3 regions of the Tritonibacter sp. SIMBA_163 genome follow, and region 1 is predicted to be linked to each of the others. Evidence: riboswitches for the same ligand, from Rfam matches in the RefSeq annotation. Region 1 holds a riboswitch; each other region holds the start of a gene.
The links. A riboswitch is a leader RNA that binds a small molecule or an ion and turns the genes downstream of it on or off. The one in region 1 is predicted to bind thiamine pyrophosphate.
Positions count from the first base shown of each region.

Region 1 (5,322 bases):
GAAAGACCTCAAACCCGTCCTCGGTCAGGATTTTTGCCGCCTCGACCAATTGGAAGACATCCGGCTGCAAACTGTCGGTATGGCCAATCAGCTCCAGCTTGATCCATTTGGTGTCGAACACTTCCCGCGCCATATGGGCGGTGGTGACGGCCTCCTTCACCGTATGACAGCCCGCCGTGTTGGGCAGGATCAACACGCCAAGATCCTGTATCATCTGCCAGAAGGCCGCGCCTGCACCCCCTGCCCCTTCGCGGCGCAGCGAGACGGTCGCCACCCCGGCGCCGCTCTGGCGGAAGGCCTGCTCCAGTATGGCCGGACTGGGGTATTGCGCCGTGCCAAGCATCAGCGGATTGGGCAGCGGTGTGCCATAAAACGTCTTCATCCTCAGCCTCCCTGCATGGGGGCGACGACCTCGACCCGGTCGCCGTCTTTCAAGTGGCAAGATCCGCGCAACGATGCGGGTACGAACTCTTCATTCACCGCCGTCGCGACGCGCCCCGACACCTCCCGCTCCTGCAACAGGTCGGAAAGCGTCAGCGCGGCGACTTCGAGGGGATCACCATTAAGTACGATCTTCATCGACCATCTCCGAATGTGTGTTGTTCAGGGCGAGATCAGCCACACCGCACGCCAGTGCCGGCGCGAGAAGATAACCGTGCCGATACAAGCCATTAGCGTAGATCCTGCCTGCCCGCCTGCGGATGCGCGGTAGGTTGTCGGCAAATGCCGGGCGCAGATCGACACCGATTTCCAGCACTTCGGCCTCGCCAAACGCCGGGTTCAGCGCATAGGCCGCGCTGAGCAATTCCAGCATGGACCGTGCCGTGATACGGCTGCTGTCCTCGCTCTCGATCATGGTGGCGCCCAGCATGTAGACGCCATCGCCGCGCGGCACGATGTAAAGCGGCATACGCGGATGCAGCAGCCGCACCGGGCGCGTCAGGCTGACATCGGGGCAGCGGATCACCAGCATCTCGCCCTTCACGCCGCGCAGGTCAGTCAGCACATCGCGTGCATGCAGACCGCGGCAGTCGATGGCATTGTCCAGCGATGCAGGCGCCAAGGTTTTGTGGAAGGGCACGCCGCTGTCGATCAGGCCGTTGTAGAGGTCCATCAATGCCCTGCGCGGGTCGAGATGCGCCTCACCTTCGAAGAACAATCCCTGCCCGTAGCCTGGCAAATCAGGCTCCAGCGTGGCGATCTGCGCACCGACCTCCTGAAACCCTTCCGTCCGGCGGGCAAAGCGGCGCAGATCCGGCAGATCCCGCCGCCCCGCAACAACCAAAGTGCCACGATGGGTGACCTCGGTGCGCGTCTGCCACCAGCGGATTGCGTCCTGCCCCAGTCGCAAAACCGGCTCTTCGGCGTTTTCATACTCGCACCACGGCGCGAGCATGCCACCCGCCCACCAGGAACAGCCGTGCGCACCGGGCGGACCGGACGGGTCAAACACCTGTACGGTGGCGCCACGCGCGACCAGTTCCGAGGCCACGGCCAGACCGGCCACCCCGGCCCCTATGACGGAGTAAACTGTCATGCGGACCAGAACCTGTGGAAATGGTGAACCGGACCGTGGCCCTGACCGATCTGCAGATCATCCGCCGCTGCGATAGCGCCTTGCAGATAGCCGTGCGCCTCTGACACCGCCGCGTCCAGTGGCAGCCCCTTGGCCAGCCCGGCCGCAATGGCAGACGACAGGGTGCAGCCGGTGCCATGAGTGTTCTTGGTGTGCTGACGCGCCGCGCTGAAGCGCGCAACCTCCGCGCCAGCCTCAATCAGGATGTCCTCGCAGATTTCGCCCTCGGCATGACCGCCCTTCATCAGAACCGCCTGCGCCCCCAACGCACAGAGGGCGCGGCCCTGTTCGACCATATCCTGCGCGGATGTGGCGGTGGGACGGTCCAGCAGGCAGGCCGCTTCGGGCAGGTTCGGGGTGATGATCCGAGCGCGCGGCAGAAGCACGCGGCACAGCGTGGACACCGCTTCTGGCGCCAAGAGCGCATCGCCGGATTTGGCGATCATCACCGGGTCAAGCACAATCGCGCCATCAAAGTCTGCGATGGCCCGGGCGACACAGTCGATGATCTCTGGCGTTGCCAGCATGCCGATTTTGATCGCGCCCACATCCAGATCACTCAGCACCGCGTCGATCTGCGCGGTGATCATGTCCAGCGGAATACCATGCACACCCGTCACGGCCTGCGTGTTTTGCGCGGTGATGGCGGTGATCACACTGGCCCCGTAGACCCCAAGCGCAGACATGGTTTTCAGATCCGCCTGAATGCCGGCCCCGCCGCCACTGTCAGACCCGGCAATGGTCAAAGCGATATGCGCCATAGCGATGCTCCTTACGACAAAAGGGCACCGGGCATAGAAACTGTCTGCATATCAGAAGACCGTTCCCTCCGCCGGAATTGCCCGGATCAGGTTCGATGGGTTAACGCTTGCGCATCTCTCAGCCTCGACGAGGCACCCCAACGGTTCACATGTGCGGTAACAACTCCGTCGCGCGAAGTCAAACCTCTCGCCCGTCGTTCAGCGTGCTCAACCTGAGCGTTCCGCCAGACCCGCACCTTTGTCGGTATGGTCCGCAGGGTATCACCCACGCAAACTGCACGCGGACCGGCATCGCCGAAATCGGCGCGATAAGCGGTTGATCGATCTCGCCTTTTTTGGCTTCCGAGGTCTTTTTCAGGAACAGCAGGTCAGGACGGAACCTGACTGCGCAGCTTCGCCAGTCGCAAAGCGCGGCACCTGATCTGCCAGTATCACAGGGGCGCAATCCGCTCGAAATCAGGAGAGTTCTGCAACCGCCAACTCTGCCATCCGCAGGATCGCATCCCGGTTTGCCGCCACCGCGACAAAGCGGGCGTTGTGGCAGAACTTTGCCCCCTCAACACCGCAGGCGTGTTCCAGAGCCGCATCTGTCAGTCCCGCCCAAGCTTCTGGCAGGTCAGCACGGCTTTCGAAGGTATCGCCACTCTTGCGGATGGTCGTCAGCGCCCAGTCTCCGTCGCGCGGGTGAATGACGAACAACAGATGATCCGCGCCCGTCTTTTCAACAGCCGACCGGAACGGCATTCCCATCGGCAGTTCCAGAATTGGCGAGTCGCCGGCCTCCTTGATCGACTGGGTCACCATCGTTTCGGCCCGGTTCTTCGAGGCCTTACCACGGACCGAGGCCTCAACAAATGCACGCGCAACGCCCAGAGCATCTGCAAAGGCGCGGTCATCTGCATCGGGGCTTCTGTCGTCGAACACCGGTTTCAGCGTCTCAAGCAAAACGGGCAGCGTCATCCCCGACAGCGGTCCTGCAACTGACGGTTCCAATGCGCCATTGTCCAGGAGATCCACCGGGAGGACAAAGCTCTGATCGAAACGATGATGAATGTCGTCCACGTCACTCTCCGGCACCTCCATCGCGCGCAGATAATCACGTCCGAAATGCTTCCAGATCAAACCGAAGGAACTGTAGGGCGAGGCATTGTCCTCGCGGAGCGGGTTAGGTCGCTGGTGGTGGTCAAAAATCTGCTTGTCAGGATCATATGCGCGCCCGACATCAAAGATTATCCGGTCTTCGGCGGGCGCAATCCACGTCGCATCCCGTGACCGCACCAGCTTCGCATCTGGAAACAGCCGGGTCAGAATGACCGAAGACAAGAGTTCATCCGCATGGAACCCGCCTGAGTGGGTCACAAGGTGCTTTATGGTCATCTGCTCGTCTCCGGATATGTCACACCCGTAGATCGGGGGCGGGTTTTCCCGAAGATCTCTATAAAGGCGCACATAGTCAACGGGTTATGCCGCGTCATTTTGCTTCGAATGAATGTGTCCGCAAAAAACTCGGACGAGATATCGAGAAGCATGGGATATCAAACAGGAAAAGCCTGTCCAAGCGGGCGTGACCAGCAGATCCAAGGGCCGAGAAACACCGCTGCTCCTTTGCGCACCCGGAAAGAGCCAGAACGGAAAACTGCCGCCAACGCCACTATGGATCTGGCGGCGAGGCGGCGATCCCGCACTGCACGCGCCGCGGAACGATCTGAAGTCTGCCTCGCGTTCCAACCGTTACTGAAGCGCCTTTGACAGATAATCCATCAAGGCGCGCACCCGTCGCGGCTGTACGGCGCCAGCGGGGTAGACCATTTGCAGCGCACTCGGCTCGACTGCAAACGCTTCAAGCAACTCGACAAGCCTGCCCGCCTGCAGATCATCTCGGACATCCCATTCTGACTTCAGGGCCACTCCGTGGCCATTGAGGCACCATGCGCGAATGAGACCACCGTCATTGGCAATACGATTGCCATAGACCCGGCAGGCGCGCTTTTCGCCATTGACCGTAAAGATCCAATCCTGATCCGTAATGGCACCGAACCTCATGATGAGGCAGTTGTGATGCGCCAGATCATCCGGATGGCGGGGCGTCCCGTTCAGCTTCAGATAATCCGGAGCCGCACAGACAAGGCGGCGATTCACGCCGAGTTTGCGCGATTTCATGCTGCTGTCGGCAAGCTCGCCAAATCGTAAGGCCAGGTCGATGCCCTGCCCGACCAGATCGACATAGCCATCGCTGAGCGTCAGGTCGATTGTGATTTCGGGGTTCTGCTCCATGAAGCGATCAAGCAACGGTACAATCTGATTGCGGCCCAGATCGCTCGGCGCGCTCATGTGGATCCTTCCTGAAATTTTCTCGACACCCAGCTTTATCCGGGCCTCGGTCTCTTCGGCTTCCGCCAATATACGTCGCGCTCCGATCATGAGCTCTCGACCTTCATCTGTCAGGCTGATCGAGCGGGTCGTTCGCGTCAGCAAACGTGCGCCGTAATAGGTTTCAAGCGCCGCAAGCCTGTCCGTGACCGTCGCCGGGGAAAGGCCGATCTCGCGCCCGGCAGCGGCGAGTCCGCCCTTTTCAACGATCAGGAGGAAGAGCCTGAGATTTTCGATAAGCATGATCGCCCCACATTGTACGGAATTCCCGAATTATAATTTTGAATATTACCCAATTATTCAGAGAATGGACAAGCTGTAGATCGTGACCAACGAAAGGAGGTCATCATGCACCTTGATCACATCACAATCCGCACCCGCGATCTGCCCGAGACCAGGTCTTTCTTCCTTGAGGTTTTTGACGAGCTTGAAGAACGCGAACGCCCGCAGGCGATCCAGCGCATTCCGGGGCATTGGCTCTATGCACGCGACAAGCCCATCGTGCACCTGATTGGCGCGCGGGGCTATGGCATTGATAGCGCCGCAGAGGCTTATGACCATGTGGGGATCCACCTCGACGACTACAGCGCATTCCGTGCCAAGCTGGAAGCGCTG
Region 1 covers NZ_JAWJBP010000016.1:37,660-42,981, reverse strand. Annotated here, with positions in the region: gene R0J92_RS17560 (thiazole synthase) at 1-382, opposite strand, end outside; gene thiS (sulfur carrier protein ThiS) at 385-579, opposite strand; gene R0J92_RS17550 (FAD-dependent oxidoreductase) at 563-1,537, opposite strand; gene thiD (bifunctional hydroxymethylpyrimidine kinase/phosphomethylpyrimidine kinase) at 1,534-2,337, opposite strand; TPP riboswitch at 2,384-2,487, opposite strand; gene R0J92_RS17540 (MYG1 family protein) at 2,794-3,714, opposite strand; gene R0J92_RS17535 (LysR family transcriptional regulator) at 4,069-4,950, opposite strand; gene R0J92_RS17530 (glyoxalase) at 5,056-5,322, shown strand, end outside.

Region 2 (5,322 bases), on a different contig from region 1:
AGAGCGCCGCAGTCAGGCCTGCGGCAAACCCGATTTGGGCCCGACACCGCGGGAGCAGAACCTGCCACCAGAACGCTGTGCCACGCATGTCGAGCGCCAGCGCCAGCCGACTGTTCTGCTGCATCACCTGTCGCACGCGCGGGACCAGAATGCGCAGGGCGAAGGGCAACGCCATCATCATGTTCACCACCGCCGTGACCGGCAAGGCCAGCGCAAACGGGTCGGCAATTGGGTAGACCAGTACAAACAGTCCGGTTCCGATCACCAATGGCGAAGCCGCGAGCCCCAGTATGCCGGCCACCTCTCCCAATGCCTTGCGCCCCAATGCGATGCTGGCCGACAGCGGAAGAGCAATGAGCAACAGCAGTGTCGTGCTCAGCGCAGCCACTTGCAATGAGACCCAGGCGGCGCTCCAGACCGAGCTTGGCAGCGACATGAGGCCTGGAACTCCGGCAACGAGCACCGCCAGAAGTGGCAGGATCAGAAACAGTGCGGCCAGGCTGATCCAGAGACTGTCGAGCAGGCGTGAGCCGATGCCGCGTCCGTCCCATCTGGACACCGCCCGATCAAGACCGCCGCCAAATCCGTCACCGGGGGGCACACGCAGCGCCAGCAGGGCCGCGATGACTGTCAGACCCAGCTGCACACCGGACAGCATGGCCGCTCGGCCAAGGTCGAAATCAAAGTGAAAGGCCTGATAGATCGCCAATTCTAGCGTGGTCGATTTGGGTCCGCCGCCGAGTGTCAGGGCGACCGCAAAGCTCGACAGGCAGATGGCAAAAACCACCGCAGTGGCGCCCGGCAGGACCTGTCGCAACATCGGGGCCTCCAGAAGACGCCACATTGCACGGGGTCCGGCGTTCAACTGGGCCGCAAGGCGAAACCGCTCGGCGGGGATTTCCTGCCAGCCTTGCAGGATCAGCCGTGTTGCCAGCGGAAGGTTGAAGAACACATGCGCGATCACCACACCATGCAAGCCGTAGATCTGCACGGGGGCAAAGCCAAACAGCGCCAGCAGGTCACTGACCCAGCCGGAGCGGCCAAACACGGCGAGCAATCCGAGGATGGCAACAATCACCGGCAGGATGAACGGCGCGCCCAGAAGGGTGATCAGCACCCGCCGTCCGAAGAACCGCCGCCGCGCCATCGCCCGCGCTACGGGTACCGCAAGCCCGATGCTGAACAGAGCCGACAGGCTTGCCTGCAGCAGCGTGAAGCGCAGCGCGGACCAATCCGCCGGGCCAAGGCCCGCAGGCCCTTCGGCGCGCAGGGCCACGGCAGTCAATGTGCCCAGAACCAGAAGCGCCACCCCAAGGGCGGCGCATGTTCCGGGCCAGGTCGCAACCGGGCGCAGGGTTACTGGCTGAGCGCGGAGAGCCATTCGGCCAATGCTTCATCGCGGACGGAGGCTGCATCCTCTTCCGGCAACAACAGGGATTTCTCCGGGCTGACGAGGGTTTCGAACCCCTGTGGCAGCCCTTCGGACGGGATCACCGCCGGATACATCCAGTTGGTGGTCGGGATGATCGACTGAAACGCGTCAGAGACCATGAATTGCAGGAACTGATCCGCCAGCTCTGGCTGATCGCTGGACGCCAGCTTGCCCGCGACCTCCACCTGCATGTAGTGGCCTTCGTCAAACACCGCCGCCGCCTTGGTGTCATCTTCCTCGGCAATCAGGTGATAGGCGGGCGAGGTGGTGTAGGACAGGACCATGTCCGCCTCACCTTCGAGGAACAGGCCATAGGCCTCGGACCAGCCTTTGGTCACGGTGACGATATTGTCGCTCAGACCCTCCCAGATCGCGGGGGCTTCGTCGCCATAGGCGGCCTTCACCCACATCAGCAGGCCAAGGCCGGGGGTGGAAGAGCGCGGATCCTGGATCACGATCTTTGCATCACTCTCGGCCAGCGCCTTGAAGTTCGTGGGTGCGTCGGCATCGGCATTATGCACAAAGGCGAAATAGCCCCAGTCATAGGGGGCGAACATCTCGTCCTGCCACTCCACTGGCAGAGCATATTCCGCTGTCACTGAAATCGGCGCAAACAGACCGGTGTCCTTTGCCGCCGCCGTCAGGTTGGTGTCGAGCCCCAGCACAACATCGGCGTCAGAGCGCGCCCCTTCCAGCTTGATCCGTGCCAGCAGCGCGGCGCCATCGCCCGCACCGACAAATTTCAGATCGCAACCGCAGGTCGCCTCAAAGGCGGTTTCTACCGCGGGGCCGGGCCCCCATTCAGAGACAAAGCTGTCATAGGTATAGACCACCAATTCCGGGGTCTCGGCCGTGGCTGCTGTGGACAGGGCGATCGCGCCCGCAACACTGCTCGCAAGAACGAGGGTTTTCATGTCAGTCTCCAGTGCGGCGTGAGGCGAGGGGGATCCGGGCATCGCGTGCCGGAAGATCCGAAACCTTCCCTCCGCCGGTATAATCCGGTTCAGGTTCAGCGGGTTCGTCAATCGACATCTCAGCGCATTGATCTGCGCACCCCGAGGTGAGGAGGACACTAGGGCTGACATCAAAGCTTGGCAAGGTCGCGCATGCAGGGCCTGGATGGGGCGGAGGGGGAGGGCTTTTGCCTTGGAGGATTTAAGACACCCCTCCTGACCTAATGTTTCGCGCGCGAAACATTGGGGGAGACATTCTGTCCTTTCTGCGGGGTTAATGCGCCACTCTCTTTTCCCGCGCCGCCTTTGCCGTTAAAGGGGCAGGACATAAGGAGACCCGCGCGCATGTCCATGAACTCTTTCGGCCACCTCTTCCGTGTCACCACCTGGGGCGAAAGCCACGGGCCTGCCCTCGGTGCAACTGTGGATGGCTGCCCGCCGAATGTGCCGCTGGATGCGGATATGCTGCAGCAGTGGTTGGACCGGCGCCGTCCCGGCCAGAACAAGAACACCACCCAGCGCAACGAGCCGGATGCGGTGAAGATCCTGTCCGGTGTGTTCGAGGGTCATTCCACCGGCACTCCGATCCAGCTGATGATCGAGAACACGGATCAGCGTTCGAAGGACTATGGCGACATCGCCCAGACCTTCCGCCCCGGCCACGCGGACATCACCTATTTCCAGAAATACGGCAACCGCGATTATCGCGGCGGCGGACGTTCATCCGCCCGCGAAACCGCCGCGCGGGTGGCCGCTGGCGGCGTGGCACGCGCGGCGATCAAGGCGCTGGTGCCGGGGCTGGAGATCACCGGTTACATGACCCGCATGGGCGAGATGGAGATCGACCGCAGCCGCTTTGACTGGGATGCGATCCCGCAGAATGATTTCTGGATTCCCGACGCCGACGCCGTGCAGGACTGGGAAGACTATCTACAGGCCCTGCGCAAGGATCACGATTCGGTTGGCGCTGTGGTCGAAGTGGTGGCGCGCGGCGTCCCCGCAGGCATTGGCGCGCCGGTCTATGGCAAGCTCGACACCGATCTGGCGGCCGCGATGATGTCGATCAACGCCGTGAAGGGCGTGGAAATCGGCGAGGGCATGCAGGCGGCTCAGCTGAAAGGCTCCCAGAATGCCGATGAGATCTTCATGGGCAACGATGGCCAGCCGGTCTATTCCTCCAACCACGCTGGCGGCATCCTTGGCGGCATTTCCACCGGTCAGGACGTTGTGGTGCGCTTTGCGGTCAAGCCGACCTCCTCGATCCTGACGCCGCGCCAATCGATCCGCAAGGATGGCTCTGCCGCCGAGGTGATCACCAAGGGCCGCCATGATCCTTGCGTTGGCATCCGCGCGGTGCCTGTCGCCGAGGCGATGATGGCCTGCGTCATTCTCGACCACCTGCTGCTGCATCGCGGTCAGATCGGCGAGAATCAGGGCCACATCGGGTAAACTCCGCCGATGGCCGCCATCCTCGGGATCACCTTTCCGATCTACGCGGCCCTGGGGCTTGGGTATCTCTTTGTCTGGAAGGGCATTTTCAGTCAGTCCGACATCAAGAGCCTCGGCGCCTTTGTCTTCAACCTGGCGCTGCCCGGGCTGATTTTTACCACCCTGGCGCAGCGGGACCCGGTCGAGGTCTTCCAGGCGGCCTATGTGCTGCCCTATCTGCTTGGCGGGGTGATCAATATTGCCGTGGCCTATGCGCTGCTGAGCGCGCGGGGTTTTGACCCGATGCGCCGCGCCGTGGGCGTGATGGGGTCAACCTGCCCCAACAACGGCTTTGTCGGCTATCCGGTGATGCTGCTGGCGTTTCCTGACATCGCCGGCGTGGTGCTGACGCTCAACTTGGTGATCGAAACGCTGATCCTGATCCCGATCTGCCTGATGCTGATGGAGGCCGCTGCCAGCGATACGGCGCAGCCTCTTGGCCCGCGCCTGCGGAAGATCGTCTGGAACGTGGTGAAAATGCCGACGATGATGGCGCTGATGGCCGGGCTGGTGGTTTCAGTGCTACCGCTGTCGATCCCGGCGCCGGTGTTCCGCTTTACCGACATGCTGGCGGCTTCTGCCGGGGCGGTGTCGCTGATCGTGATCGGCGGCTCTCTGGCCGGGCTTCCCCTGCGTGGCAACAAGAGCCTCGCGCTGCAGACCACGTTGGGCAAGCTGGTGCTGCATCCCATGATCGTGGCGCTGGTGGCTGGTGTCTTTGTCCTGACGGGGCTGCTGGACATCTCGCCGCAGATCCGCGCCGCGCTGATCCTCTCCGCCGCGATGCCGATCTTTGCGACCTACACCATCTTTGCCCAGGCCCGCGGGCATGAGGGCGCGGCCAGTCTGGCCTCCCTGGCGGCGACGGTGCTGGCGTTTTTCACCCTGAACGGGTTGCTGTGGCTGCTGACCTGAGGTCGCGCTTCAGCCGTGCTCGCCAAGGCACTGGCTGTGATCGCCCAGCGCGGTCAGCACCTGACACGTGCCGCCGGTGCCGCCTTCGCAGAGGTGGGTGATCCGCTCCAGTTCCGTCTCCAGCTGTCGCAAGCGCAGGATGCGGGACCGGACTTTCTCCAGCTGCGCCTTGGCGATCTGATCGGCGGCGTGGCAATCCTGTCCCAGTTCGCCATTGAGGCCCATCAGCTCTTTGATCTCCTCAAGGCCAAAGCCAAGATCGCGGGCGTGTTTGATGAACCCCAACCGCTCCAGCCCGGCCTGATCGTAGCGACGCTGGTTGCCCGCGTTGCGCGTGGCGGGGTCGATCAGGCCGATTTCCTCGTAATAGCGGATGGTGGGGACTTTCACGCCGGTGGCCTTTGACAATGCGCCGATGGAAAACATCTCAATTCCCTCTTGAACCTCTAGTGACTAGAGCACCTAGGTTGATCCCGAATCGAGTTCAAGGACAAGCATAAAGGACCTGACCCATGGCAGGATGCTGCAATCATG
Region 2 covers NZ_JAWJBP010000022.1:9,904-15,225, forward strand. Annotated here, with positions in the region: gene R0J92_RS19075 (thiamine/thiamine pyrophosphate ABC transporter permease ThiP) at 1-1,381, opposite strand, end outside; gene thiB (thiamine ABC transporter substrate binding subunit) at 1,357-2,346, opposite strand; TPP riboswitch at 2,396-2,500, opposite strand; gene aroC (chorismate synthase) at 2,731-3,834, shown strand; gene R0J92_RS19090 (AEC family transporter) at 3,844-4,788, shown strand; gene R0J92_RS19095 (helix-turn-helix domain-containing protein) at 4,798-5,214, opposite strand; gene R0J92_RS19100 (cation transporter) at 5,301-5,322, shown strand, end outside.
Region 2: another riboswitch for thiamine pyrophosphate. It lies ahead of thiB (thiamine ABC transporter substrate binding subunit); the one in region 1 lies ahead of thiD (bifunctional hydroxymethylpyrimidine kinase/phosphomethylpyrimidine kinase).

Region 3 (5,322 bases), on a different contig from region 1:
CTTTTCCTTGTCCACCACCCATGCGGGTTTCTTGCTGGGTTTCTTGTTCATGGCTTGCTCCGGAAAACAAATTTCGAGGCGGCGGAAAAAAGTTGCGCTTTTCCGGTTGACGCCCGTTTGGTGCGCTAGTAATCACGCCTCCACGTTAGGTGCAACATGCTTCTAACAGTGGGCGACAGGCCGCAAGGTGTGGCAGGGGACTGTAACTCCCTCGCGGAGACGCACGCCTGGTTCGATTCCAGGGTCGCCCACCATTTCTCCTCTTTCAAACATGATATCAATGTGTTGCGAGGATGAATGGTGGCTCGCCGTTTGTACATTCGGCCCCAATTCTCGATCAGCACAGATGATATTCGCGCGCCCTACGGGCGGTGCGTTGCCCGTCCGCGGGCCCGGTTTTTTTTCGCGGCGGGGCGGTCGCCGGGGCGCTGCCCCGGACCCCGAGATATTTATAAAAAGATGAAGGCAATACCCCCTGACAGGCGGGTTCATAAGCTGGGCACTTCAGGCGGGTTCCGACACTGCCGCCTCGACCCAGGCGACCAGCGCGTCGAGGTCCGGTTCCGCTTCTATTGCCGTGCCTTCGGCAAAGCCTTCGAAGGCTGCGACATTCATCCGGTTGACGCCGGAGACGACAGGCAGCCCCATGGCCAGCGCTTCGCCGATGATGGGGCGCATACCGCGCCCGTCCGCCTCATGCTTGCCGAATTTATTGACGATCAGAACCTGCGGTGCAGGCGTGCTGTCAAGCGCCGCCGTCACCAGGCCGACAGCCCGCTCCAGCGCGTCCGGGTTGAGACGGCAGCCGCGCGCGCCCTCGCCCAGAGATTGCGAAATGCGGATGGTCTCGCCCTCCGGCAGGACACGCACATCCATGTCACAGAGTTTGTTGTCGTAGCATTCGGTGTTGGTTTGCACGATGCCGGCGGTGCGGATGCCCTTTTCCGCCAGCCGTTCCGCAAGTGCGGTCAGCAGGCGGTCGGTGGCGCCGCGTTCGGCGGTCATTACATAGGCAAGCTGCATGGGATCGTCCTTTGCATATCGTCTGCGCGACACGCAGGATAGCGCGGAAACGCCCGCCCCGCCAGTGGCCGTGGGGCGGGGCTGATGTCGCAGCCGCCCATCACAGCCCCCCCTAACGCGTGCCGTGACTTCCCGCAGCCATCGCGCGCAAACCCAGCCGGTCAAACAGCGCCTCGTCCGCGTCTTCCTCGGGGTTGTCGGCAGTCAGGAGCGTGTCGCCCATGAAGATCGAGTTGGCCCCGGCAAAGATGCACATCGCCTGCAGCTCATCGCTCATCTCGGTGCGCCCCGCGGAGAGCCGCACATGCGCGCGGGGCATCAGGATGCGGGCCAGCGCAATGGCGCGGACAAATTCGATCGGATCGAGCGGGGGTGTGTCTGCCAGTGGCGTATCCGCCATCGGAATCAGCATGTTGATCGGCACCGATTGGGGATGTTCCGGCAGGGTCGCAAGGCTCAGCAGCATGTCGATCCGGTCGCCGCGTTCTTCGCCCATGCCGAGGATGCCACCGGAGCAGACGTTGATCCCCGCCTCGCGCACCCGGGCCAGGGTTTCCAGTCGATCCGCAAAGCTGCGGGTGGTGATCACCTCTGGGTAGTAGCGCTCCGAAGTGTCGATGTTGTGATTGTAGTAATCCAGACCCGCATCCCGCAGGCGCAGCACCTGATCCTGTTCCAGCATTCCGAGCGTCATGCAGGTCTCCATCCCCAGCGCCTTGACGCCTTCGATCATCGCCTCCAGCTGCGCCATGTCGCGGGTCTTGGGCCCGCGCCAGGCCGCACCCATGCAGTAGCGGGTGGCGCCGGCATCGCGGGCCTTCCTGGCCTCGGCAATCACCCGCTGCACCTCGATCAGTTTTGAAGCTGGCAGCTGCGCGCCATTGCGGGCGGATTGCGAGCAATAGGCGCAATCCTCGGCGCAGCCGCCGGTCTTGATCGACAGCAGGCGCGATTTCTGCACCGCGTTGGGATCAAACATCTGCCGGTGCAGGTTCTGGGCCTGAAACAGCAGATCCATGAAGGGCTGGGCGTAGATCTCCTCTGCCTCTTCCCGGGTCCAGTTGGTACGGATAGGCGGCGTATCGAGCATGGAAAAACCTCGCTGGAATAGGTGGAACGGCACACGCCGTGGGTGAACCTTTATTTTATAGATAATATATGAAATGAGTCGCAAGCGCACAGGCATTTGAATTTCAGCGCAATTTTCCACCGCTCAGCTTTGATGAAAGCACGTTTTGCGCGACAGGTGCGCCTGTGATGGATGCCACCCCCGGCGGCGAGAAACTCCTTGACGACACGCTGTGCCCTCCCCTACCCCTAGGGCTACGCAGGGGAGTCCCGCCGAGGGGACTGAGAGGCAGACGGGGAGAAATCCCGGTGACGCGACCCTTAGAACCTGACCCAGTTGATACTGGCGTAGGAAGCTAGGACAGTCGCGCCCCGCCCGGTACAGGTGGGAGCCTCTGCTCTGACACGGCAGGATCTGTACCCCCTGCCCCGTTTTCCTCCGGCCCGGCTCAATTGGTGTCTTTTTGAGAATGGACTCGAGGAGCACCAAGATGAACGTCCCCACCCCCAAGATCACCCCAAAGGTCACGACGGGCGCATTGCCTGCGTCGCGCAAGATCTATGTGGCAGGCGAGATGCATGCAGACATCCGCGTGCCGATGCGCGAAATTGCCACCCACCCGACCGCAGGCGAGGCGCCGCTGCCGGTCTATGACAGTTCCGGGGCCTATACGGACCCCGAAATCCTCACCGATATTCGCAATGGTCTCGCGCCGGTGCGCGCCGCGTGGATCAAGGCCCGGGGCGACGTGGAAGACTATCAGGGCCGCGATGTTACCCCTGCGGACAACGGCTTTGTCGCGGGTGATCGGCTGGTGCCGGAGTTCCCGGTGCGGCCCGCGCCCCTGCGGGGCAAGGGCGATGCCGCCCCGACGCAGCTGGCCTATGCGCGGGCCGGTCTTATCACGCCGGAGATGGAGTATATCGCCATCCGCGAGAACCAGCTGCGTGAGCTATCGCCCTGCCATGGCAGCCGCGATGGGGAGGATTTCGGGGCCAATATCCCAGACTATGTGACGCCGGAATTCGTGCGTGCAGAGATCGCTGCCGGGCGCGCCATCATCCCCGCCAACATCAACCACCCGGAGCTGGAGCCGATGATCATCGGCCGCAATTTCAAGGTGAAGATCAACGCCAATATGGGCACCTCCGCCGTCACCTCCTCGATGGAGGAAGAGGTGGACAAGCTGGTCTGGGCGATCCGCTGGGGCGCGGATACAGTGATGGATCTGTCCACGGGCCGCAATATTCACAACACCCGCGAATGGATCATCCGCAACAGCCCCGTGCCCATCGGCACCGTGCCAATCTATCAGGCGCTGGAGAAGGTCAATGGCATTGCCGAAGATCTGACCTGGGAGGTGTTCCGCGACACGCTGATCGAACAGGCCGAACAGGGAGTCGATTACTTCACCATCCACGCGGGCGTGCGGCTGCATATGGTGCCGATGACCGTGGAACGCGTCACCGGGATCGTATCGCGCGGTGGGTCGATCATGGCGAAGTGGTGCCTGCATCATCACAAGGAGAGCTTCCTCTACGAGCATTTCGAGGAGATCTGCGATATCTGCCGCCGCTATGATGTGTCGTTTTCCTTGGGCGATGGGCTGCGCCCGGGTTCGATCGCGGACGCCAATGACGAGGCGCAATTTGCCGAGCTGGAAACGCTGGGCGAGCTGACCAAGGTCGCCTGGGCCAAGGATTGCCAGGTGATGATCGAAGGGCCGGGCCATGTGGCCATGCACAAGATCAAGGAGAACATGGACAAGCAGCTGGAGTGCTGCCACGAGGCGCCGTTTTACACGCTGGGGCCGCTCACGACGGATATCGCGCCGGGCTACGACCACATCACGTCTGGGATTGGCGCGGCGATGATCGGCTGGTTTGGCTGCGCGATGCTCTGCTATGTGACGCCCAAGGAACATCTGGGCCTGCCGGACCGCGATGATGTGAAAACCGGCGTCATCACCTACAAGATTGCCGCCCATGCCGCCGATCTGGCCAAGGGTCTGCCCGGCGCGCAGCGGCGTGATGATGCGCTGTCCCGCGCGCGGTTCGAATTCCGTTGGGAGGATCAGTTCAACCTGTCGCTGGACCCGGAAACCGCACAGAGCTTCCACGATGAGACCCTGCCGAAAGAGGCGCATAAGGTGGCGCATTTCTGTTCGATGTGCGGGCCGAAGTTCTGCTCCATGCGGATCAGCCATGACATCCGCGCCGAGGCCCAGAAAGAGGGCTTCGAGGCAATGGCGGCGAAGTTCCGCGAGGGCGGCGCGCTTTATGTGCCGGTGGCGGACGCGACATCAGAACCGAGTGAGGCCGAGACATGACCCGCGCGGTTCAGGCACGGCACTTCCGCGGCCTTAATGCCCAGAGCGGGCTTTGCGGAGAGCGCAGGATAGAAGGGCTCTATCTGATTGTCGGGCATGTGGGCCGGGTGGAGTTGCTGGTGCCGCAGGGTGCGGATCTGGTGCAGCTGAGGATCGAGGGACAACCAGAGGCCGAAGTTCGCCGCCAGATCGCCCGCGCACGGGATTTCTGCGCTGTTCACGACGCGCAGCTGGTGATCCACAGGCATTGGCAGGCGGCACTCGATCTGAACTGTGACTTTGTACATCTGACGCAACAGGATCTGGCGGAGGCTGATACGGACGCCCTTCATCGCGCAGGAGTGCGTTATGGGGTGGACGTCGGCGATGACACGGAACTGAAGCACGCCCTGACGCTGTCCCCGGCTTATGTGGCGCTGGATCTGCGCGCGCTCTCGCGGGAATTCGAGGGAAATCAGGCGCTTGAACAACTGAAACGCTGGAAACAGACCTCTGGCGATGTGCCGCTTGTTGTCTCCGGCGGGCTGGTGATCGAGCGCTTGCACGCAGTGTTTGCAGCAGGTGCTGACTGCGTCGCCGTGTCCACCGACATTCAGAGCGCCGAAGACCCCGAGGCCAGAACCCGCGCCTGGGTCACGGCCTGCGGGGCCTGAACACACAGACCACGCGGTTCATTCGCGTGGTCTGACCCGGTATCCTGTTGGTTGGCTATCGGATGGAAAGCGGCAGGCCGCGGCACCTTTGCCGGCTGCATAATTGTACAATGGATCGCGAGATCCCAAAGGGTCAGAGCGGCGCTCCGGCAAAACTGCGCAAGGTGATCCCTGCCTCTTCCAGTCTGCTGCGCACGCTGCGGGCAATGTCCAGCGCCTCGGGCGTGTCGCCATGCAGGCAAATCGTG
Region 3 covers NZ_JAWJBP010000004.1:30,030-35,351, reverse strand. Annotated here, with positions in the region: gene rlmB (23S rRNA (guanosine(2251)-2'-O)-methyltransferase RlmB) at 1-51, opposite strand, end outside; tRNA gene R0J92_RS09015 (tRNA-Tyr) at 171-254, shown strand; gene R0J92_RS09010 (DUF2478 domain-containing protein) at 505-1,023, opposite strand; gene bioB (biotin synthase BioB) at 1,136-2,113, opposite strand; TPP riboswitch at 2,343-2,463, shown strand; gene thiC (phosphomethylpyrimidine synthase ThiC) at 2,583-4,421, shown strand; gene R0J92_RS08995 (thiamine phosphate synthase) at 4,490-5,074, shown strand; gene R0J92_RS08990 (LamB/YcsF family protein) at 5,208-5,322, opposite strand, start outside.
Region 3: another riboswitch for thiamine pyrophosphate. It lies ahead of thiC (phosphomethylpyrimidine synthase ThiC); the one in region 1 lies ahead of thiD (bifunctional hydroxymethylpyrimidine kinase/phosphomethylpyrimidine kinase).